3 regions of the Mesorhizobium sp. M0136 genome follow, and region 3 is predicted to be linked to each of the others. Evidence: riboswitches for the same ligand, from Rfam matches in the RefSeq annotation. Region 3 holds a riboswitch; each other region holds the start of a gene.
The links. A riboswitch is a leader RNA that binds a small molecule or an ion and turns the genes downstream of it on or off. The one in region 3 is predicted to bind cobalamin.
Positions count from the first base shown of each region.

Region 1: another riboswitch for cobalamin. It lies ahead of NKJ35_RS11290 (CbtB domain-containing protein); the one in region 3 lies ahead of metE (5-methyltetrahydropteroyltriglutamate--homocysteine S-methyltransferase).
Region 2: another riboswitch for cobalamin. It lies ahead of NKJ35_RS11470 (DUF1636 family protein); the one in region 3 lies ahead of metE (5-methyltetrahydropteroyltriglutamate--homocysteine S-methyltransferase).

Region 1 covers NZ_JAMYTP010000007.1:222,456-229,909, reverse strand. Annotated here, with positions in the region: gene NKJ35_RS11305 (methyltransferase family protein) at 1-267, opposite strand, end outside; gene NKJ35_RS11300 (heparan-alpha-glucosaminide N-acetyltransferase) at 284-1,282, opposite strand; gene NKJ35_RS11295 (MFS transporter) at 1,529-2,728, shown strand; cobalamin riboswitch at 2,917-3,114, shown strand; gene NKJ35_RS11290 (CbtB domain-containing protein) at 3,151-3,330, shown strand; gene NKJ35_RS11285 (CbtA family protein) at 3,346-4,128, shown strand; gene cobU (bifunctional adenosylcobinamide kinase/adenosylcobinamide-phosphate guanylyltransferase) at 4,121-4,642, shown strand; gene cobO (cob(I)yrinic acid a,c-diamide adenosyltransferase) at 4,644-5,276, shown strand; gene cbiB (adenosylcobinamide-phosphate synthase CbiB) at 5,575-6,546, opposite strand; gene cobD (threonine-phosphate decarboxylase CobD) at 6,545-7,454, shown strand, end outside.
Region 2 covers NZ_JAMYTP010000007.1:259,467-266,920, forward strand. Annotated here, with positions in the region: gene NKJ35_RS11450 (NADH-quinone oxidoreductase subunit C) at 1-553, opposite strand, end outside; gene NKJ35_RS11455 (NuoB/complex I 20 kDa subunit family protein) at 559-1,140, opposite strand; gene NKJ35_RS11460 (NADH-quinone oxidoreductase subunit A) at 1,131-1,496, opposite strand; gene NKJ35_RS11465 (winged helix-turn-helix domain-containing protein) at 1,833-3,032, shown strand; cobalamin riboswitch at 3,062-3,265, shown strand; gene NKJ35_RS11470 (DUF1636 family protein) at 3,304-3,738, shown strand; gene cobW (cobalamin biosynthesis protein CobW) at 3,735-4,775, shown strand; gene NKJ35_RS11480 (cobaltochelatase subunit CobN) at 4,794-7,454, shown strand, end outside.
Region 3 covers NZ_JAMYTP010000036.1:756-8,209, forward strand. Annotated here, with positions in the region: gene NKJ35_RS28370 (transposase) at 1-200, opposite strand, end outside; gene NKJ35_RS28375 (MFS transporter) at 490-2,118, shown strand; cobalamin riboswitch at 2,616-2,816, shown strand; gene metE (5-methyltetrahydropteroyltriglutamate--homocysteine S-methyltransferase) at 2,912-5,257, shown strand; gene NKJ35_RS28385 (FMN-binding negative transcriptional regulator) at 5,494-6,138, opposite strand; gene NKJ35_RS28390 (dihydrodipicolinate synthase family protein) at 6,173-7,075, opposite strand; gene NKJ35_RS28395 (trans-sulfuration enzyme family protein) at 7,128-7,454, opposite strand, start outside.

The DNA.
Region 1 (7,454 bases), on a different contig from region 3:
CACGCCGTTCGGGTTGAGCGTCGTCTTGGCGCGGATCATGGCGCGAATTGCCGTGAACCAGAGCGCGGCAACCGCCACCAATCCCACAAGGCCGGCGGCGAACAGGATGTCGCCGAGAAGATCGCCGATCCACGGCAGCGGATAGAACAGCCCTAGCGCGACGCTGACGATGATGGCGGCGATATAGATCAGCGGCGGCCATGGGATGTGCCCCAGCTTCGGCTGCCCAGGATTTTGCTGCACGGGTTTCGGGTGACTGTCGCTCATTATTGTCCTCCCTCGATTAGCGCGTTCCCGGTTCCGCCGCCTCGGCTTGGGCGGTGCAGGTGCCGGCGAGCTCGCCAATATGCGCCTTCCACTCCAGGGACTGGTCGTTGCTGTAGAGCCGGTCAAGCGAGGCTTCGCCCTGGAGAGTGTCCAGCATGCAGGCACAATAGCTGGAGCAGAACTCGGTGTCGCGTGCCTGCTGGCAGGATATCTGGCAGGATTTCAGAAAACTCACCTCCCTGGTTTCGGCCTGCGCCGGCATGAATTGCGAAAACAGCCAGACCGAGCCGATCAGCACCGGCTGATGGATCAAATAGAAGGCAAGGCTGTGCCGGCCGATGAAGACCAGCGGGTTTGCCCAGCGGCCGGGCGCCAAGGCCGACAGCCGCGTCAGTGCGCCGGAGGTGGCGGCGAGCTTGGTAACCGCGATGCCGGCAAGTACGGCGCCGAACCAGGGCAGCAGCGGAACGTAGTCATTGGAGCGCGGGTTGGTCGCCGACAGGCCGACCCACCACAAAGCCGGATGATCGAAAAGCTCGGATCGCAAGTAGAAAGGCGCGGCGATAACGAGGGCCGCCACGGCAAGCGTCAGCAGCGCCGGCAGCCGCAGGAACGCCAGGCCGAGCAAGCTGGCGAGCGCGATCTCGTGCAATATGCCGAAGAAGATGAAGCCGTCGGGCGTGGCGATGCGGGTGACCAGCGATATTGCGAGCGCTGCCCCGGCAACCATGGCGAAGCGCTTCCAGAAGCCGGTCCAGCGGATTTTTTTGCCATGGGCGAGATAGAGGCTGATGCCGACCAGGAACAGGAAACTCCAGGCGATGCAGCGCGCGTAGATTTTCCACCAGCCGAAGGCGGTGAGGCCGGGATCGGTGTAGCCGAAGAATTCGAGGTCCCAGGTGAAATGATAGCTCGCCATGGCAAGCAATGCGATGCCGCGTGCAATGTCGATAGCGGCGATGCGCTTCGACTTCGGTTGATCCTGAACGGCTGCGCTCGGCGTGTCGATGCTCATTGGTGTCGCTGTCTTGGTTCAGCCCCGGCAAGACGACTATCACGGTTGCCACCGTCAATAGAAGCAGGGCCTTGCGTCGCGTTGGTGACGGTCGGCATCAGGGCTGCTTTAGGCCAGAGCCGGAAAGCCTTTGGCCGGCTTCGTTTTTTGCCGTGAAGGCGTCGGTTTCCTGTTACCCGGCCAGGAATCGCCGCGGCAGATTTGTGCTCCAACCCTGCTTCGGGCGATTCGGCTTCGGGGAACACAATGGCTACCCATGTGCGCCATCCGATCTGGCTTGCGGCCTTGCGGCCGGCGGATGCCCGCACCTTCGCCTCGCTCTATGCGGTCGAATCCTTCGCGCGCGCCACCGTGTCCAGCGTCATCCCGATCCAGGCCTATGAGATACTGCACAACGAGCAGATCGTTTCGATCCTCTACACGATCGTGGCGATGCTCGGCCTGTCGGCGACGCTGTTCATGCCGATGCTGATCGCCCGCTTTGCCCGGCGCTGGGTCTATACCGCCGGCGCCTGCCTGCTGGCCGCCGGCTCGCTGTTCTTCGTCACCCATACGCTGGCCGGCCAGGTGGTCGGCATGCTCTGCCGCGTCGTCGGCGCCGGCGCGCTGGCGATCACGCTCAACCTCTACATCATGGACCATATCCGCAAGACCGATTTCATGCAGGCCGAGTCGCTGCGCATGGCGTGGTCGATGCTTGCCTGGACCGCCGGGCCGACCCTCGGCATTTACCTCTACACGCGTTTCGGCGTCTATGCCGCGCATGGCGCGGTGGCCGTCTTCGCCATGGCTTTGCTGGCGCTGTTCTGGACTTACCGGCTTGGCGATAACCCGTCGATCCGCCCCGGCAAGACGCGGCCGGTCAATCCGCTGGCCAATATCGGCCGCTTCGTCGCGCAGCCAAGGCTGAGGCTGGCCTGGCTGATCGCCTTCGGCCGCTCCTGCTTCTGGACGACGTTCTTCGTCTATGGGCCGCTGTTCATGGTGATCACCGGCGAAGGCAAGCTCGCCGGCGGCCTCTTGGTTTCGGCCGGCAATGCGCTTTTGTTCATGGCAATCTTCTGGGGCAGGGCAGGAAAGCGTTTCGGCGGCCGGCGCACCATGACGTTCGCCTATTTCGCGATGTCGGCAACGCTGCTGGCGGCCGGCGCCGTCGGCGAGGCCGCACCGCTCATCACCGGCGCCTTGCTGCTTTGCGGTGCCTTCTTCACCATCGCGCTGGATGCGCTGGGCTCGACCGCCTTCATGCGCTCGGTGCGCTCGTATGAGCGGGCACAGATGGCGGCGGTCTACCGCACCTATCTCGACTTTTCCGAGCTGACGCCGCCGCTGGTCTATTCCGTGGTGCTGGCGTTCTTCGGCCTGGGCGCGGTTTTCGCGACCCTCGGCCTGCTGGCGGCGATCTGCGGCTTCGTCACCTGGCGCTATCTGCCCAAATCGCTTTGATGTTCGAGCGCCGCATGGCGCGCGCGCACCCAATTGTGGAAGCGGTGCGGTGCCGCATCGAACGCAGGCCGTTCTGTTCGACCGCGCAGATCGCGACGTCTGCGGCGCCAGTTCTCCGGTTTGGCGAGGCGGCGCATTCGCCACACGATCCGGCGGAATTTGGTTTGCCGGGCGCGGCGATTCTGCCTATAGTCGCTGATGTCGTCGGTTCCGTTTGGAACCAAGAGGGAATGCGGTGCGGGCGAAATTGTTTGCCCAATGCCGTGGCTGCCCCCGCAACTGTGTGCGGTAGTCCTCTCCATATGCCACTGAAGGTTCGCCTTCGGGAAGGTGGGGAAGGGCGCTGATCCGCGAGCCAGGAGACCTGCCGGCGACAGGAAACTGACTTCTATGCCCTCGGGTGGAGGGCGAAAGGACAAGACATGAATACCGCTTCCGTTTCGCTCGGCGCTTCCGCCTCCTCGCAGTCGCGTCTCATGCAGCTGGCGCTTGCTGCATTCCTCGGCATTTTCGTCATGGGCTTTGTCGGCTTTTCGCATATCGATGCCGTCCACAATGCCGCGCATGACTATCGCCACTCGATGGGCTTTCCCTGCCACTGACAAGGGGCTGACATCATGACACTGTTTCGCAACGTCGTGTTCATCGCGGCGATCGCAGGGCTTGTGGCCGGCGTCGTTCTCGCCTGCATGCAGGCCTACGCCACCGTGCCGCTCATCCTGAAGGCGGAAGTCTACGAACAGGCCGGCGGCGGCCATGACCATGCCGCGGCACCTGCGGCACCGGCCGAAAACGCAGCGGGCACGATGGCTATGAGCAACGCCGCGCCGGCACCGGCTGAAGCAATGGCTCCGGCTGAAGACGAAGGCTGGGCGCCGGCCGACGGCTTCGAGCGCTTTGGCTTCAGCGTCGTTGCCAATATCGTCACCGGCATTGGCTTCGCACTGGTCCTGGTCGCGGTTTCGGAATTCGCCGGCGGCATCGGCAATTGGCGCCAGGGCCTGTTCTGGGGGCTTGCCGGCTTTGCCGTGTTCACGCTGGCGCCCGGCCTCGGCCTGCCGCCGGAACTGCCGGCGATGCCGGCGGCCGACCTTGTCCAACGCCAGATCTGGTGGTGGGCAACAGTGGTGGCGACAGCGGCCGGTCTCGGCCTTATCGCCTTCCGCAGATCGCTGCCGCTGGCGATTCTTGCCGTGGCGTTGATCGTTGCGCCGCATACTGTCGGCGCGCCTCAGCCCGACAGTTTCGAGACGGCGATTCCGGAAGGCCTGCATCATCAGTTCGTGGTGGCGGTGACGCTGACCAATCTGGTGTTCTGGCTGATGCTCGGTATGGTCGTCGGGCTGGTGCGCGGACGCTTCACCGGCGCGGCAACCAGCCTGCGCGACAGCTTTGCCTGACCGCGCTGCCGGGGCGCTGACCCTGGTCATCGGCGGTGCGCGCTCCGGCAAGAGCGCGCATGCCGAGAGGCTGGTGAGCGCCTGTCCGGCGCCGTGGAGCTATATCGCCACAGCGCAAGCCTATGACGAGGAGATGCGTCAGCGCATCGCGCTGCACCGCTCGCGGCGAGGCGATGGCTGGACGACCATCGAGGCGCCGCTCGACCTTGCCGGCGCGATCGAGGCACTGCCCGACGGCCAGCCGGTGCTGATCGACTGCCTGACGCTGTGGCTGACCAACCACATGCTGGCCGACCATGATGTCGAGGCCGAATGCCGAAGGCTGGCCGATGTGCTGTCGCGGCCGCGCGGCCCGTGGTTCGTGGTGTCCAACGAAATCGGCCAGGGCATCGTGCCGGACAATGCGCTGGCAAGACGGTTTCGCGATGCCGCCGGCCGGCTGAACCAGGACGTCGCGGCGGTCGCCGGCACCGTGCTTTTGATGGTGGCGGGGCTGCCGCTCAAGGTGAAATGACATGGCTGATACTATCGATCCCAAGACCATTGAACAGGGGGACGAGGAACGCCACCGCGCCAAGATGGCCAAGCGCAAGGCGGTGCAGGACGCCGAGGTTGCAGCCAAGACGGTCGAGAAGGGGCTGTTGATCGTCAACACCGGGCCGGGCAAGGGCAAGACCACGGCCGCCTTCGGTCTGGCGCTCAGAATGCTCGGCTACGGCAAGCGCGTCGGCGTCGTCCAGTTCATCAAGGGCAAATGGCACACCGGCGAGAAGGACGCCTTTGCCGCCTTCGGCGACCGTGTCCTCTGGCACGCCATGGGCGAGGGCTTTACGTGGGAGACGCAGGACCTGAAACGCGACATCGCGGCGGCCGAGGCCGCCTGGGCGAAGGCGCTCGAGCTGATGGCCGAGCCGTCGATCAGCCTGGTGGTGCTCGACGAGTTGAACATCGCGCTGCGTTACGACTATCTCGACCTCGAAAAGGTGGTCGCGGCGCTGAAGTCACGCCGCGAAGGCCTGCATATCGTCGTCACCGGCCGCAACGCCAAGCCGGCACTGGTCGAGGCGGCCGACCTGGTCACCGAGATGGCCGTGACCAAGCACCACTTCTCCGCCGGCGTGAAGGCGCAGCAGGGGATTGAGTTCTGAGGGGTGTTGCTGGTTTGTCAAGGTCAGCGCTGCCCCTCATCGCCTGCCGGCGACTTCTCCCCGTGAAGGACGGGGAGAAGGAGCTAGCCGCAACGCTGGCGATCTCCCTCTCCCTGTCTTTTCACGGGGAGGTAAGGCTGAGGGGCAGCGCCGACCTGAACCGATTATTTGAGGCGTTGCCCTATTTTGTTCTTGCTTTGTACCGGCAGCTATGCTACTAATTCCGCTATGGTGCTAATTGGCTCCAACGACCCGCCGCTTGGCGGGTTTTTTGTTTGCGCTCGATCTCGAGCGCAGGTCACGCCAAGATAACAACCACTGCGACCACCCCGAACAGCGCAATCAGCAGCAAGTCGGCGACCTGGTAGAGTTTCAGCGCCCGTCGGACGTCGGTGCTCTCGACATCGTCGCGGCGGCCGCCCTCGCCCATCAACGCGTCTTCGACCATCACGCCGTCGTAGGAACGGGGGCCGGCGAGCGCCAGGCCGAGCGCGCCGGCCATCGCTGCCTCCGGCCAGCCGGCATTGGGCGAGCGGTGTTTTTTCGCATCGCGCCGCACGGCGTGCCAGGCGGCTTTGGCGTCGGCGCCCTTGACCAGGAAAGCCGCAAGCACGATCAGCAGCGCCGTCAGTCGCGACGCCGGCAGGTTGATCCAGTCGTCGAAGCGCGCAGCCGCCCAGCCGAAGGCTTCGTGGCGCGGAGTGCGGTGGCCGATCATCGAATCGGCGGTGTTTGCGGCCTTGTAGGCGACGCCGCCGGCGAGCCCGCCAATACCGATCCAGAAGGCCGGCGCGACGACACCGTCGGAGAAATTCTCGGCAAGACTTTCGATCGCTGCGCGGCAGACAGCGGCCCTGTCGAGCTTTTCCGGATCGCGGCCGACGATCCTGGAGACGGCGATGCGGCCCATGTCCAGTCCGCCGCTGTCGAGTGCGTCGGCCACCGCTTCGACGTGCTCGGCCAGGCTCTTCTGCGACAGCAGCGACGTCGCCAGGATTGCGGTGATCAACAAGCCGAGGGGAATGCTCCAAAGCATGGCTTCGATCCAGAAGGCGAGGGCGGCCGGCACCAGCACGATCACCAGCAGCGCGACGACGCCCCGGCGGCGACGGTCGGCGTCGGAATCAGTGGCGCGGTTGAGCCTGCGGTCGAGAAAGGATATCAGCCTGCCGAACCAGGTGACGGGATGGCCAATGGCATCGAAGAGCCGGGCCGGGTAGCCGAGTACAAGTTCGATGGCCAGCGACAGGAAAGTGATCAGGATCGACATGAAGTCTCTTGATGGGGTAACGGCGGCAGTGGACCACGGCGGAAGCCTTGGCCGGGCGAGGGCGCTTTTCCCTCACGCGCCGCTGCCTTTCGTCGACCTCTCGACCGGGATCAATCCGCACTCCTACCCGCTTTTCGATTTGCCCGCCACCGCCCTGTCGCGATTGCCGGAAACGGCGCGCAGCCGCGACTTGGCTGAACTCGCGGCAAGCGCCTATGGCGCGCCGTCGGCGGCGAACGTCGCGGCGGCGCCCGGCACGCAGATCCTGTTGCCGCGCGTCGCTTCGCTGGTCAGCCCGGGCAAGGCGCTGGTGCTCGGGCCGACTTATGCCGAGCATCGGCGGGCAGCAGCGATCGCCGGCCACACGGCGGCTGAAGTCGATAATTTCGAAGCCCTGGCGGCGGCCAACCTTGCGATCGTCGTCAATCCAAACAACCCGGACGGGCGCGTCGTCGAGCGCGAAAGATTGCTTCGACTTGCCGGGACATTACGCGCCAGAGGCGGGCTGCTGGTCGTCGACGAGGCCTTCATGGATGTCGGCCCGCGCAGCGAGAGCCTGGCCGGCGACGTCGACCAGGGCGGCATCGTTGTGCTGCGCTCGTTCGGCAAGTTCTTCGGCCTGGCCGGCCTGCGGCTTGGGTTTGCATTGGCCGACGCGCTGATGGTCGAGCGGCTGGAGGCGCAATTCGGGCCATGGGCGATTGCCGGGCCGGCGCTCGAATATGGCATAAGGGCGCTTGCCGACACCGGCTGGCAGGCCGGGATGCGGCGCCGTCTGGCCGAGGACGCCGCACGGCTCGACACGCTGTTCGGCCGCTTCGGCGTGCCTGTCGCCGGTGGCACCACGCTGTTCCGCTATCTCAGGCTGGCGAACGCTGCCGGCCTGTTTTCGGCGCTTGGCCAGCGCG
Region 2 (7,454 bases), on a different contig from region 3:
ATGGGGACAGAAAATCGAAATTGCGGAATTCCTGCTTGAGCTCCACCGGCTCGTAGATGACGCGCTTGGCTTCGTCGTCGTAGCGCACCTCGACGAAGCCGGTCAGCGGAAAGTCCTTGCGCAGCGGATGGCCTTCGAAGCCGTAGTCGGTCAGAATCCGCCGCAGATCGGGATGACCCGAAAACAGCACGCCATAGAGATCGTAGGTTTCGCGTTCGAACCAGTCGGCGCCGGGATATATGCCGGTGATTGACGGCACCAGCGTCTCTTCGTCGGCCTGGACCTTGATGCGGATGCGGATATTCTGCCTCGGCGACAGCAAATGATAGACGACGTCGAAGCGCTTTGCCCGCGACGGATAATCCGCGCCGCAGACATCGATGATCGAGATGAACTGGCATTTCGGGTCGTCGCGCAGGAAGGTCACTACCTCGATCAGGTCGCGCGGTTCGACCGAGATGGTGAGTTCGCCATAGGCAAACACCACCTCGCCGATCCGGCCGGTCAGCTTCTCGCCGAGATAGGTCGAGAGGTCATTCAACGCCTGGGTCATGCCGCTCACCGCTCGATCGTGCCGGTGCGGCGGATCTTCTTCTGCAGGAGAAGGATGCCGTAGAGCAGCGCTTCGGCGCTCGGCGGGCAGCCGGGCACGTAGATGTCGACCGGCACGATGCGGTCGCAGCCGCGCACCACCGAATAGGAATAATGATAATAGCCGCCGCCATTGGCGCAGGAGCCCATCGAGATGACGTAGCGCGGCTCCGGCATCTGATCGTAGACCTTGCGCAGCGCCGGCGCCATCTTGTTGGTCAGCGTGCCGGCAACGATCATGATGTCGGACTGACGCGGAGACGCGCGCGGCGCAACACCGAACCTTTCCGAGTCATAGCGCGGCATCGAGGTATGGATCATCTCGACCGCGCAGCAGGCGAGACCGAAGGTCATGAACATCAGCGAGCCGCTGCGCGCCCAGGTGATCAGCGCCTCGGTCGAGGTGACGAGAAAGCCCTTGTCGGCGAGCTCGTTGTTGATCTCCAGGAAGAACGGATCATCCTCCCCCACCGGCCTGCCGGTGTTGGGGTCGATGAGGCCCTTGGGCTTCGGCGCGACGAGCGTGCCGGAACTGTCGTTCAATCCCATTCCAGCGCTCCTTTTTTCCATTCATAGGCAAAGCCGATGGTCAGCACCGCCAAAAACACCATCATCGACCAAAAACCGAGCATGCCGATCTGGCTGAACGACACCGCCCAAGGAAACAGGAAGGCCACCTCCAGATCGAAGATGATGAACAGGATCGACACCAGGTAGAAGCGGATGTCGAACTTCATGCGCGCATCGTCGAACGAGTTGAAGCCGCATTCATAGGCCGAAAGCTTTTCCGGATCGGGGTTGCGGTAGGCCACCAGGAAGGGTGCGGCAAGCAGCGCCAGCCCGACCACCAGCGCCACGCCGATGAACAGGACGATGGGCAGGTACGAACCTAAAAGTGCGTTCATGCTGCAGTTTCCGTTGGCGGCCAATCCACTCTGATTACAGCACCGGACCCACTTGCGGAAGCGTGACAGTTTAACCACTGAACCGTTTTAAGGGGGCTCTATGCTGCAACGCGGCGAGGGTTAGCGCAGCGCTTTCGGCGAAGCAAGTCAAACCTTGTTCAAATCGCGGTACTGGGCGGCATATCCGGGAAAACTGGTCAGATCCGCTCCTGTTTGATTTCTTTCACTTTTCACTCCACTTTTCTCTCCTGACATGGATACCGACAAAACCCTGCTAGCATGGCGCGGAATCGCAGATTCTCTGCTCTGTCCGGCATCATCAGGATACCCGCATTGATGAAGGAAAAAATCTCGCTTCGCATGGCCCGCCGCATCGCGCTGGCGGCACAGGGATTCAATGACCCCCGACCCGCCGGTACACCCGACCGCCGACATCTGGCCCGCGTGCTTGCCCGTACCGGCCTGCTGCAGATCGATTCCGTCAGCGCCGTGGTGCGCGCCCACTACATGCCGCTCTATTCGCGGCTTGGCCCCTACAAGCTGGCGCTGCTCGACGACGCCGCCATAACGCGCAAGCGGATGGTCTTTGAATATTGGGCGCACGAAGCCTCCTTCCTGCCGGTCGAGACCTATCCGCTGATGCGCTGGCGCATGCAGCGGGCCGAGCGCGGCGAGGAAATGTACAGCGGACTGGCCAAATGGGGCCGCGAGCACGCCGCCTATATCGAGGAGATCTATCGCCAGGTCGTCGATCACGGCCCGATCGCCGCTTCAGCCCTCGAAGGCCAAAAGGGCAATGGTGGCTGGTGGGGCTGGAGCCATGCCAAGCACGCCTTCGAATGGCTGTTCTGGGCCGGCCGCATCACCACAGCGCATCGCCGCGGCTTCGAGCGGTTCTACGATCTGCCGGAGCGCTTACTGCCGCCGGCGGTACTCGCTCTGCCGGTTCCTTGCCCCGAGGATGCGCACCGCGAATTGCTGCGTATCTCCGCCCGCGCCCATGGCGTCGCCACGGCAGGCGATCTGCGCGACTATTTCCGCCTCTCGCCCGCCGATATCAAGGGTCGCATCGAGGAGCTGGTCGAGGCTGGCGAGCTGTTGCCGGTGAGCGTCGACGGCTGGAGCAAAACAGCCTATCTCCACAAGAACGCCCGTTTGCCGCGCCGGACCGAGGCGCGCGCCTTGCTTGCGCCGTTCGATCCCGTGGTCTTCGAGCGGTCGCGCACCGAGCGGTTGTTCGACTTCCACTACCGCATCGAGATCTACACGCCGGCCGAAAAGCGCCGCTATGGCTATTATGTGCTGCCGTTCCTGCTCGGCGACAGCATCGTCGGGCGCGTCGACCTCAGGGCCGACCGTCCGGCCGGCGTATTGCGCGTCCATGCCGCCTATGCGGAGCCCGGCGCCCCGCCGCAAACCGCCGCCGAGCTTTTCGAAGAATTGAAGCAGATGCAGGGCTGGCTCGGGCTTGAGCGCATCGAGGTGACAGCTGCCGGTGATCTTGGGCCGGCGCTGGCCGACATTGCCGCGTCGTAGACGTGCGTTGACACGACTGCCTCCACAAGCCTAAATCCGTTCCAGACGGTCCCCTGCCCGCAACGGCAGGGGCCAAGAGGGAATGCGGTGCGAAATCTCGATTTCAAATCCGCGGCTGTCCCCGCAACTGTAAGCGACGAGCCAAGGCCGAAAACCACTGGGATATTCCCGGGAAGGCGGCACCAAGGCGATGACCCGCGAGCCAGGAGACCTGCCGTCTAGGACATAAGAATCCGATCGCCTGGCGGGTTTTCCGGGCAAGGAGCCTGATTTGGAACGCGACAGCAGTTTTTCGGCTGAGACAGCGGATTTATTGTCCGGCCCTGACGATTCCCTGGCCGGCGTTAGCGTCATCGTCTGCTCTTCCTGCCGTGACGAGACCGGTTCGGACGCTCATCCCCGCGCCGGCGAACTGCTCGCCGAGGACACGCGCCGCGCCGCTTCCGGCGAAAACATCAAAATCCGCACCGTCGAATGCCTCGGCAATTGCAAGCGCCGGCTCAGCGCCGCCATGCTGCGCGACGGCTGCTGGAGTTACGTCTTCGGCGACCTGACCGCGACCAGCGGCGCCGATCTCGTAACCGGCGCAAAGCTCTTCGCCACCTCGACGGATGGGCTCATTCCGTGGCGCGGCCGTCCCGATTGCCTGAAGCGCGGTCTGGTTGCCCGCATCCCTCCCCTCGACCTTTTGAAGGACTTGATATGACCGCTGCCTCCCTTTCGCGCGTCCCCTGCACCGTCGTTACCGGATTTCTCGGCGCCGGCAAGACGACATTGATCCGCCATTTGCTCGAGAACGCCAAAGGCAAGCGGCTGGCCATCATCGTCAACGAGTTCGGCGACATCGGCATCGACGGCGAGATCCTGAAGGGCTGCGGCATCGACACCTGCCCCGAGGAAAACATCGTCGAGCTGGCCAATGGCTGCATCTGCTGCACTGTCGCCGACGATTTCGTCCCGGCGCTCGACCAGATCCTGTCGCTGATGCCGAGGGTCGACCATATCCTGATCGAGACATCCGGGCTGGCCCTGCCCAAGCCGCTGGTCCAGGCCTTCCAGTGGCCGTCGGTCAAGAGCCGGGTGACCGTCGACGGCGTCATCGCCGTCGTCGACGGACCGGCGCTGGCGGATGGCCGCGTCGCCAACGACATGGACGCCCTGCAGGCGCAGCGCGCGCAGGACGAGACGCTCGAACACGACGATCCGGTCGAGGAAGTATTCGAGGACCAGCTCGCTTGCGCCGACCTGATCATCCTGTCGAAGAGCGACCTGATGGACGCAGCCGGCTCGGCCCGTGCCAATGCCGTCATCGGCAAGCATGTTGCGCGGGCGGTGAAGATCGTGCCGACTTCGCAAGGCAAGGTCGATCCGTCGGTGCTGCTCGGCCTCGGCCTCGCCGTCGAGGACGACATCGAGACCCGCAAGACCCATCACGACGACGAGCTCGACCACGAACATGACGATTTTGACTCGTTCGTCATCGACATCGCGTCCGTGTCCAACCCGGACGAGCTCGCACAACGCGTCGCCACGGCGGCGGAGGAAGAAAACGTGTTGCGCGTCAAGGGCTTCGTCGAGGTTGGCGGCAAGCCGATGCGGCTCCTGCTGCAGGCTGTCGGTCCGCGCGTCAACCACTATTACGACCGCGCCTGGACGGCTGACGACGACCGCCGCTCGCGCCTCGTCGTCATCGGTCTGAAAGGGCTGAACCGCCCGGCGATAGAGCGTATCCTCGCCGGCTGACCCCAGGTACGAGCCGCGATGCACATCCTCACCACCACATCCGCCTCGCTCGACGATCTCGCCGAGCCTGTCGATCTCAGGCAAACGCCTGCGGATGTCGTGGCCCTGTCCTTCACCGACAGCGACCTGGCCGGGCTGGCGGCGGCGTGGAAGGCGGATGCGGACCGCCTGCCCTCGATGCGGCTCGCCGCCTTGCGCGACCTGCGCCATCCGATGTCCGTCGACCTCTGGACCGAGAGCGTCGCCCGCGATGCCAAGGTCATTCTGGTCCGCATTCTCGGCGGCTACGAGTGGTGGCGCTATGGCTGCGACCAGCTCGCCGTTATCGCGCGAAATCGCGGTATCAAGCTGGCGCTCCTACCGGGCGAGAGCCACGACGAGGATTTGCGACTGATCGAAGGCTCGACGCTGCCGCGCGAGGAGTTGGACGCCCTGCTTGGCTATTTCCGCGAGGGCGGGCCGACAAATATGACGGCGCTGGTGCGGAGGCTGGCAAGTCTCGCTGGATCGGGTGCGGCGGTAGCCGAACCTGTTAGCGTGCCAAAGGCGGGATTTTACGAGCCGGGACTGGGGGTCGTCCCCCTCCCCCTCGAGGGGAGGGTCCGGCCGAAGGCCGGGGGTGGGGTCCTCTCCGAAGCGCGCCGACTCAAAGAGGCGCCGAGCACTGCCGCAATGACCCCACCCGGCCCTTCGGGCCACCCTCCCCTCAAGAGGGAGGGGGACGTCGTGCCAATTCTCTTCTACCGTTCGATGCTGCTCGCCGCCGACGTCGCGCCCATCGACGCGCTTTTCGAAGCGCTGAGCGCGCGCGGCATGGCTCCCGTGCCTATCTTCGTCTCCAGCCTCAAGGACCCGGCCTCACTCGCCTTTGTTGAAACCGCGCTTGCAGCGCTGAAGCCTGCCGCCATCATCACCGCCACAGCTTTCGCCTCCGGGGCCGAGCCGGGCGTTGAAACCCTGTTCGACCGCGCCGGGGTGCCGGTGTTCCAGGTCATCGTCGCAACCACCCGCCGCGACATCTGGCAAACCAATCAGCGCGGCCTGGCGCCGGCCGACCTTGCCATGCATGTCGTCCTGCCCGAGCTCGACGGCCGCATCCTGGCCGGCGCCATTTCCTTCAAGGGCGAAAGGGAAACCGATCCCGCATTGGCCTTCCGCGCCTTCGCCAACCGGCCAGAGCCCGACCGCGTCGCGCAAGTGGCGAACCGTATCGAGGCATTCGTGCGCCTGCGGCGGACGCCGCGCGCGGAACGCAAGCTCGCCATCCTGATCCCCGACTATCCGAGCGCCCCCGGTCGCACCGGCTACGCCGTCGGCCTCGACGTGCCGTCCAGCGTGCTGGCAATGCTGCACGATCTGAGCGAACAGGGCTACGCCGTTGAAAGGATTCCGCAAACGCCAAGGGAGTTGTTGGATTTGCTGGAACGGGGGAATGGTGGGCTGAGACTGGACGATTATCTCGCTCTTTCTGCAGAGTTACCGACTGCGGCACTCGCTGCCGTGGAGGCGGCATGGGGTAAGGCGGAAGATGAGACAGGTTCGCGCGAGGCGCCCCCCTCTGTCCTACCGGACATCTCCCCCTCAAGTGGGGAGATTGGCTGTTTCGCCGACGGTTCTACCTTAATACCGTCGGTAGTTGGCGAAAGCAGAAGTCACGGAGCAATCTCCTCCCTTGAGGGGGAGATGTCCGGCAGGACAGAGGGGGGTGTTCAAGCGCCTGCTGTCGCCAAATTCCGCTTCCGCACGGCCACGTTCGGCAACATCACCGTGGCGCTCGCCCCCGATCGCGGGCGCTCGGTCGACCGCCGCGCCGACTATCACGAACCGACATTGCCGCCGCGCCATGCGCTGGTCGCCTTTGGCCTCTGGCTGCGCCAGTCGCTCGGCATCCATGCAATTGTCCATGTCGGCGCCCACGGCACGCTGGAATGGCTGCCCGGCAAGACCGTTGCGCTCAGCGAAAACTGCTTTCCCGAAATCGTCACCGGCGCCCTGCCCGTCATTTATCCGTTCATCGTCTCCAACCCCGGCGAGGCAGCGCAGGCCAAGCGGCGCGTTGCCGCCGTCACGCTTGGCCATCTGCCGCCGCCGCTGACCGGCGCCGGGCTGGACGAAAACCAGCACAGGCTCGAACGACTGGTCGACGAATATGCCCAGGCCGACGGGCTCGACCGCCGCCGCCGCGACCGCCTGGCGAAGCTGATAGTCGAAACGGCGGAAAAGACCGGCCTCGCCTCAGAGGCTGGTGTCGCCAGGACCGACGCAGCCGACGAGGCTTTGCGCCGCATCGACGCCTGGCTCTGCGATCTCAAGGATTTCGCCATCAAGGACGGCCTGCACATTTACGGCCGCTCGCCGGAAGGCGAAGCTGATCCGGTACGGCGGCAAAGTGCGGCAGCTGAAAAAACCGCGCTGCTTGCCGCCCTCGACGGCCGCCACGTCGCTGCCGGTCCGGCCGGCGCGCCGGCGCGTGGCCGGAGCGATGTGCTGCCCACCGGCCGCAATTTGTTTACGGCCGACCCGCGCACCATGCCGACGCCGACCGCCTATGATCTGGGTAAGGCGGCAGCGGAAGAAGTCGTCCGCAACTACATGCAATCGCATGGCGACTGGCCGCGCTCGCTGGTCATCGACCTCTGGGGGTCGGCCTCGCTGCGCACCGGCGGCGAGGAGATCGCG
Region 3 (7,454 bases):
ACTCGCGGTTTGTGCAAAGGTTCAGCATCAGGGGCCACGACAGTAGAGTCAACAAGCTGACGATTTAACGGCTCGACTTCCTTTGTTGTCTCGGCCATCGCCGCGGCGATGTCGAAATTGCCCCAGATGGAACGTGCGGCTTTTTGATAATTGCGCTTTTGTTTGACTTCCACGGTGAATGGTCGCGTCTGCCGCCTCATAGTTCCTTCCTGAATAGAAGAATGAAGTCGCCGCTCGAATTTTTGGCGCTTCCTGCTTAGCGCGGAGCACTATCGTATAGCCGCTCAACGGGCAAGTGATGCCGGTCTTCGATGGCTGACCCATCTGGGGGGATTTGAGCGGCTTCGCGCGTCCTGCGCATGCCTGTAAGGCCGCCAAGTTTTCTGGGTTAGCAGGCGCGCCACTGTGGCAGCTTGGCTTGTAGGCGAGGCCATGGTTGAGTGAGGCGAAACAAATCCAGCCCCGCGGTCGATCCCGAAGCTTCCCACAATGGCGAAGAGAACATCTTCACTCGTTCCTTTTCAGCACAAGACCTTCCGTTCGCTATGGTCGGCTGCACTCGTTTCGAACCTTGGCACGCTGGTGGAAGGTGTGGCGGCGGCTTGGCTGATGACGAGCATCGCCACCTCCCATGGAATGGTGGCGCTTGTCCAGTCATCGACCACCCTCCCCTACATGATCTTCTCGCTCGCGGCGGGAGCGCTCGCGGACAACTTTGACCGTCGCCGGATCATGTTGACTGCGCAACTGCTGATGGTCTGCGTATCCGCCTTCCTGGCGTTCCTGACCTATGCGGGGGAAATGACACCCTGGACCCTTCTGGGTCTCACCTTCCTGATCGGCTGTGGTTGGGCATTGCACGATCCCTCTTGGCAAGCCTCGATGGGGGATATCCTGCCTCGCGAACACCTGCCAAGCGCGGTTGCGCTCAACGGCATGAGCTACAATCTCATGCGCAGCATCGGGCCGGCGATTGGCGGCATAATCGTGGCCACAGCCGGTGCGGCCTTCGCGTTCCTCTTCAACGTCTTTTGCTACTTCGCTCTGATCGCTGCGCTGTTGCGGTGGAAAGCCGCACGGGCACGACAAGCGTTGCCGCGGGAGGCTTTCGGCAGTGCGATGGCGGCGGGCTTCCGTTACGTGCTCTTGTCGCCGAACCTCCTCAAGGTGATGTGCCGGAGTTTCATTTTCGGCCTCACCGCCGTTGTCATTTTGGCTCTCCTGCCGTTGGTTGCGCGCGAACAGATCAAAGGGACTGCGGTCACCTACGGCGTGATGCTCGGCTTCTTCGGCCTGGGAGCGATTTGCGGCGCGCTCCTCATCGGGCGGGTCCGAGAAGTTCTCTCCAACGAATGGGTCATTCGCGGTGCGTTCTTTATATTGGCGATCAGCTGCTTCTTTCTGGCATGGAGTGAGCACGTTTGGCTGAGCTGTCTCCTCCTCATGCCGGCCGGTGCGGCTTGGATTCAATCATTCTCGCTGTTTAACGTCACAGTGCAGCTTTCGGCGCCGCGGTGGGTGGTTGGACGCGCCCTGTCTCTCTATCAGACGGCCACATACGGCGGCATGGCGGCGGGAAGCTGGCTTTGGGGCGAACTGGCGGATGTCCAAGGTGTTTCGGGAGCCTTCCTCGTCGCCAGCGTGGTTCTTGTGATTGGTGGACTGATGGGGATCGTTCTGCCTCAGCCGGATTTCGAAACGCTCAATCTGGATCCGACCAACAAGTTCAGCGAACCGACGCTGCAACTTAACCTGCGGCCACGAAGCGGTCCGATCATGGTGATGGTCGATTATCGTATCGATCAGAGAGATGTCCCAGAATTTCTCAGTGTGATGACATCGTGGCGAAAAGCCCGGCTGCGAGATGGCGCCAGACAATGGGCGTTGCTGCGTGACCTGGAAAAGCCCGAACTATGGACCGAGTGCTATCATGTGCCAACCTGGGTCGAGTATGTTCGCCACAACAACAGGCAGACCCAGGATGACGCCGAAATCGTTGCGCGCCTGGAAGCGCTGCACCGTGGCGATTGCCCGCCCAAGACGCATCACAAGATCGAACGCCAAACCGTGCGCGTGCACGACGATTTGCCGCTCAGGCCTCATTTGGACAGGACTTGAGCTGGCCCGGTGGTTTAAGCCGGGTTCCCTTGAGCCGGTGGGCTGCGAACAAGCAGTTCGAGACATTGGCCTCGATCACTTCGCAACACGCGGCTGCAGCGGGCCTCGGGTGCTCCCCTCGAAGTCGTTGTGTCGTATCACCGAGGGCATCACAGCCAACACCTTCCACATGGGCAACAGCCTCGCCATTGAGCCGAATATGGTCGCGAGCAGATCACCAAAGAAGCGGTCGGAACCTCGGAACGAAGTTCGACGCCGAGGTGGCGTTCGCATGATGCGGGAAGCAGCACCACGGCGCTTAACGGTATGGTTGCCGCCGGCAGCCGACGAACTCCTATCCTGCTGGACCGCTGTGCGTCATTGCTTTGATTTACCAGGCGCTCAAGGCTCCCACAGTCCTGGCTTTCGAGACGACCTTTGGGAAACATGCAACCCGAATTTAACATAACGACATAAACATTTCTTTATGCGGCGTTGACAAGGAAGCGAACTGCTGTAATTGTCTCCCGTGTCGTGGTTCTCCGTACGGCGCTGCCGCAGCGGAGCTAAGAGGGAAGCCGGTGCGATGCCGGCGCTGCCCCCGCAACTGTTAGCGGCGAGCCAACCCCACTCATGTCACTGAGGCGAATAGCCTTGGGAAGACGGGTAGAGGCTATGACCCCGCGAGCCAGGAGACCTGCCACGGCGAATTACGTCCACGGGCGGGGTGTCTCGGTGGCCGCTGCAGCCTGGCGTTCGTGCCGGCCTGCTAGCGCCTTCCTTGTCACCGACGCCCCAACCATCGGGGTCTGGCATGACTGTCTCTCAGCAAATTCCTGTAGCAACGCTCGGCGTGCCGCGCTTCGGTCGTAAGCGAGAACTGAAATTCGCGCTTGAAAGCTACTGGTCCGGAAAATCTTCCGCTGGCGACCTTCTCACCAGTGCGAAGGCGCTCCGTGCCGCTAGCTGGGAGGAGCAGCACGATCGCGGCGTGTCGAAAATCCCGTCGAACGACTTCTCGCTCTACGATCATGTGCTCGACACCGCAGCCATGGTCGGCGCCGTTCCATCCCGTTACGGCTGGAATAGCGGCGAGGTTCCACTTGAAATCTACTTCGCAATGGGGCGGGGCAACCAGGGTCAGACGGAGGATTGTCGACACGCTGGTCACCAGCAGGCGGCTCATCGGTCTGATGTAACCGCGATGGAAATGACCAAGTGGTTTGACACCAACTATCACTACATTGTGCCGGAACTCAACGATGATCAGACGTTCGCCCTCTCGTCGACGAAACCGGTCGATTACTTCATCGAGGCTAAAGCTCTCGGCGTTCACACACGCCCAGTCATCCTTGGACCGATCACCTTCCTCAAGCTGGCGAAATCGCCTGCCGAAGGATTCGATCCCATCGCGCTCCTGCCGCGGCTGCTGCCCGTCTACGAGCAACTCCTGCAGAGGCTGAAGCTGTCTGGAGCCGACTGGGTGCAGATCGATGAGCCAGCGCTTGTCCTCGATCTGAACCCGAACGAACGAGCTGCGTTCGAATTCGCCTATGGCCAGCTGTCGAAAGCCGCGCCCGAGCTGAAGATCATGCTGGCTACCTATTTCGGGCCGCTGGGAGACAATCTCGAAACCGCGGTTTCTCTGCCCCTGGCCGGGCTGCATATTGATCTCGTGCGCGCTCCCGAGCAGCTGGAAACGGTGGGTCGGCTCGCACGGAAGGATCTGGTGCTCTCGCTTGGCTTGATCGATGGCCGCAACGTCTGGCGTGCGAACCTGCCCGCCATTCTCGACCGCATCAAACCGATCGTCGCCGGCTGGCCCTTGGACCGCGTCGAGATCGCGCCTTCTTGCTCGATGCTGCATGTGCCGATCGACCTCCGCATGGAGACGGAACTCGACGCGGACATCAGGTCGTGGCTCGCCTTCGCGGCCCAGAAGACCGACGAGTTGGTGTTGCTTGCCCGGGCCCTGTCCCAAGGCAGGGATGCGGTGGCAGGCGCGTTGAAAGCGTCTGCCGAGGCTGCCGCCACTCGCGTGACATCCACGAAGATCCATGAACCGCTGGTTGAGGGGCGGATCGCCAGCATTGACGACAGCATGAAGCGACGAGAGAGCGCTTTTGCCGAGCGCTCCAGAGTCCAGGCCGGCACGCTCGGACTGCCGCCGTTCCCGACGACGACCATCGGGTCCTTCCCGCAGACGCCGCAGGTACGCAGGGCGCGGGCCGCTCATGCGAAGGGCCAGCTGAGCTATGTCGACTACGAGACCTTCCTGAAGAAGGAGATCGAGGCTGCAATTCGCTGGCAGGAAGAGATCGGGCTGGACGTGCTGGTGCACGGTGAGTTCGAACGAAACGACATGGTACAGCATTTCGGCGAGCAGCTGTCCGGCTTCGCCTTCACCCAGCATGCCTGGGTGCAGAGCTATGGGTCGCGTTACGTGCGCCCCCCCATCATCTTCGGCGACGTATCGAGGCCCAATCCGATGACGCTGCGCTGGTGGCAGTTCGCCCAGTCGCTTACGGAAAACCCTGTGAAGGGAATGCTCACAGGCCCAGTGACCATTCTCAACTGGTCATTTGTTCGCGACGACGTACCCCGCTCCGAAGCATGCCGCCAGATCGCGCTCGCCATCCGCGACGAAGTGACGGATCTCGAATGGTCCGGCGCAAGGATGATCCAGATCGATGAGGCCGCGTTTCGCGAAGGATTGCCACTGCGCCAGTCTGATTGGAACGACTATCTCGACTGGGCTGTCGAATGCTTCCGGATCGCTTCAACGGGCGTAAAGGACGCGACTCAAATCCATACCCACATGTGCTATTCGGAGTTCAACGAGATCATCGACGCGATCGCTGAAATGGATGCGGATGTCATTTCGATTGAGACGTCGCGCTCGAAAATGGAACTGCTGGACGCCTTCACGAGCTCCAAATATCCGAATGAAATCGGGCCCGGAGTCTACGACATTCACTCACCACGGGTCCCGGAAGTCGGCGAGATTTCGGATCTCGTCATGCTTGCCCGCGAGCGACTGTCCGATGCCCAACTGTGGGTAAACCCGGACTGTGGCCTCAAAACCCGCAAGTGGGAGGAGGTCCGCCCTGCCCTCATGAACATGGTTGCTGCAGCACGCGCGCTCCGGGAGAAAGTGTAGGCCGGAGGGTTTCGTGGTTGCTCACCATGTGATGAGTTACCGGCTGCCGCATGTGGGCCGTGAATGTGCCAAAACGCGATCACATCCTTTGAAATAAGTCACTCGAGCGAGAATGTGCACTTTCCTTCGGCACGTGCAATTTCGTGTGCCAGGCGTTTATCGTTCGCTCGGCTTTTCGCAGCACCATCCAGGGTAAGCTTTGCTGACATTCATCAAAGTGCGATGAGCCACGCTCTTCAGCCTTGTTTGGGCTTCCGGGCGGCGGCTGCAAGCATCGCCTGACCGACGCGGCGGTCGCCTTGGGCGTTCAGCATTTCGCCGGCATTGCAGATATCACGTGCCTCCTTGTTCTGGCTGAGCTTGGCTTTGCCTACAAGGCGGGTGATCTCGATCTCCAGGCCGATGATCGCCTTGACCATAGTGTCGATGAAGTCCTTCGGCGCGTTACCCATCTTCCACGGGACAGGCTGGGTCGCCTCGTGCCTGTGGGTCAGTTTGGCGACATTGCGGCGGACATAGCGTTCGTCGTCGTGGATTGTGATCCATCCATATGCATGTGCGACGAGGTAGTTCCAGGTCGGCACCTGCTTGTGGAACTCCTGCTTGCTCGGATACCACTGCGGCGAAATGTAGGCGTCGGCGGCGCGGAACACCACGAGCACCTCATCGCCGGTCGCCACGTCCTGCCAAACTGGATTGTTGCGTGCGACGTGGCAGCGAAGGGTACCGTTTTCTCCCTGTGACGTGTCGAGTTCGAAGGGGATGTGATTGGCGTCGAGACCGCTCCGGCCATGGGTTATCAGCACGCCAAGGGCGTTGTTCTCGATCAGTTCGTAAAGGACTTCTCGGCTCGGTTCATCGAAATGCGCGGGTACATACATGACAGTTCCTTTCACTGGCCGCCGGGTTCGCTGTTCACCGGTTGGCATCCGATGGCAAGCGTTCCAACGCGGCGGCGATCTGGCGCTTCACTGCTGAGGGCAGAGGCAGGATGGGACGCGGAGGGTCGGCACGGCAAATGTCGAGCAATTCGGCAAGTGCAAAGACGACGCGAAGGCTCGAAAACTCCTTGAAGAGGTTCCAGAACGGCGCAAGCGTGGCATCGATCCGTCGCGCTTCGGCCGCATCGCCCTGTTGCGCCGCCGTGACGATCGTCACGCAGACCTCGGGCAGGATGCCGGCGAGGACGCTGTACCATGTGTCGGCGCCGGCGATCATGGCCTCTGCGGCGTTCCAGTCGCCGCTGTAGCCGATCGAGAACCCTTCCGGCACAGTGCGCCTCTGGTCGGCCAGATGGCTCTTGATCGCATCGCCCTTGTCTGTCGGATTCTTGATAGCGACGATCCCCCGCACCTTTGCCAGGCGGCTGACGAGTGCTGGGGTGAAACGGAAATGCGTCGTTCCTGGATTGTCGTAGACGACGATCGGCAGGCCGCTTCCGCTCGCCACAGTCGAGAAATGTTCGAACACCTCGTCATCAGTAAGCGGGGTGTAGGAGGCGGCGGCAAGCAAACCCGCAGCAGCTCCAAGGGCCTTGGCGTCCTGCGCGAGCCTCACTGCTTCGTCGGTGCGCAGCGCGCCCACACCCACCACGACCGGCATTCGCCCGGCGATTTCGTCCAAGGTCTCGGCGAGCGTCCGTCGCCGTTCCTCGCGCGACAGATACATGTAGGTGCCGGTGCTGCCGAGAAGACCGATGGAGTCGACCTGAGCGGCGCCAAGCCGAGCAATCAGCCTGCGCAGAGCAACGGTATCGACGCGGCCGTCACGATCGGCGGGCGTGATGGGAAACGCGGAAAGACCGCTCAGGAATGCCATGGCAAGGCTCCAGGTTTGTGCGTGAGCGCAGGACTGGCCGGACGACAGGTCATCACAGGGCGTCCAGAGCCCGCCGCAGGTCGGCGATGAGGTCATCGGCGTCTTCAAGACCCACCGAGAGACGCATGAGGTCCTCGCCGACTCCATCGGCCAGATGCGCATCCTTGCGGATCGGCTGACGAGCACGGGTCAGGCTTGCCGGATGATAGATGAGGCTGTCGGCATCGCCGAGGCTGACAGCCCGGGTGATCAGGTTGAGCCGGTCCATCATCCGGCGCGCGCCTTCGTATCCAGCGCGCAGGCCAAAGGCCAACATGCCCGACCCTTGGGACATCTGCTTTCGCGCCGTCACCTGATCAGGGTGCGAGTCGAGGAAGGG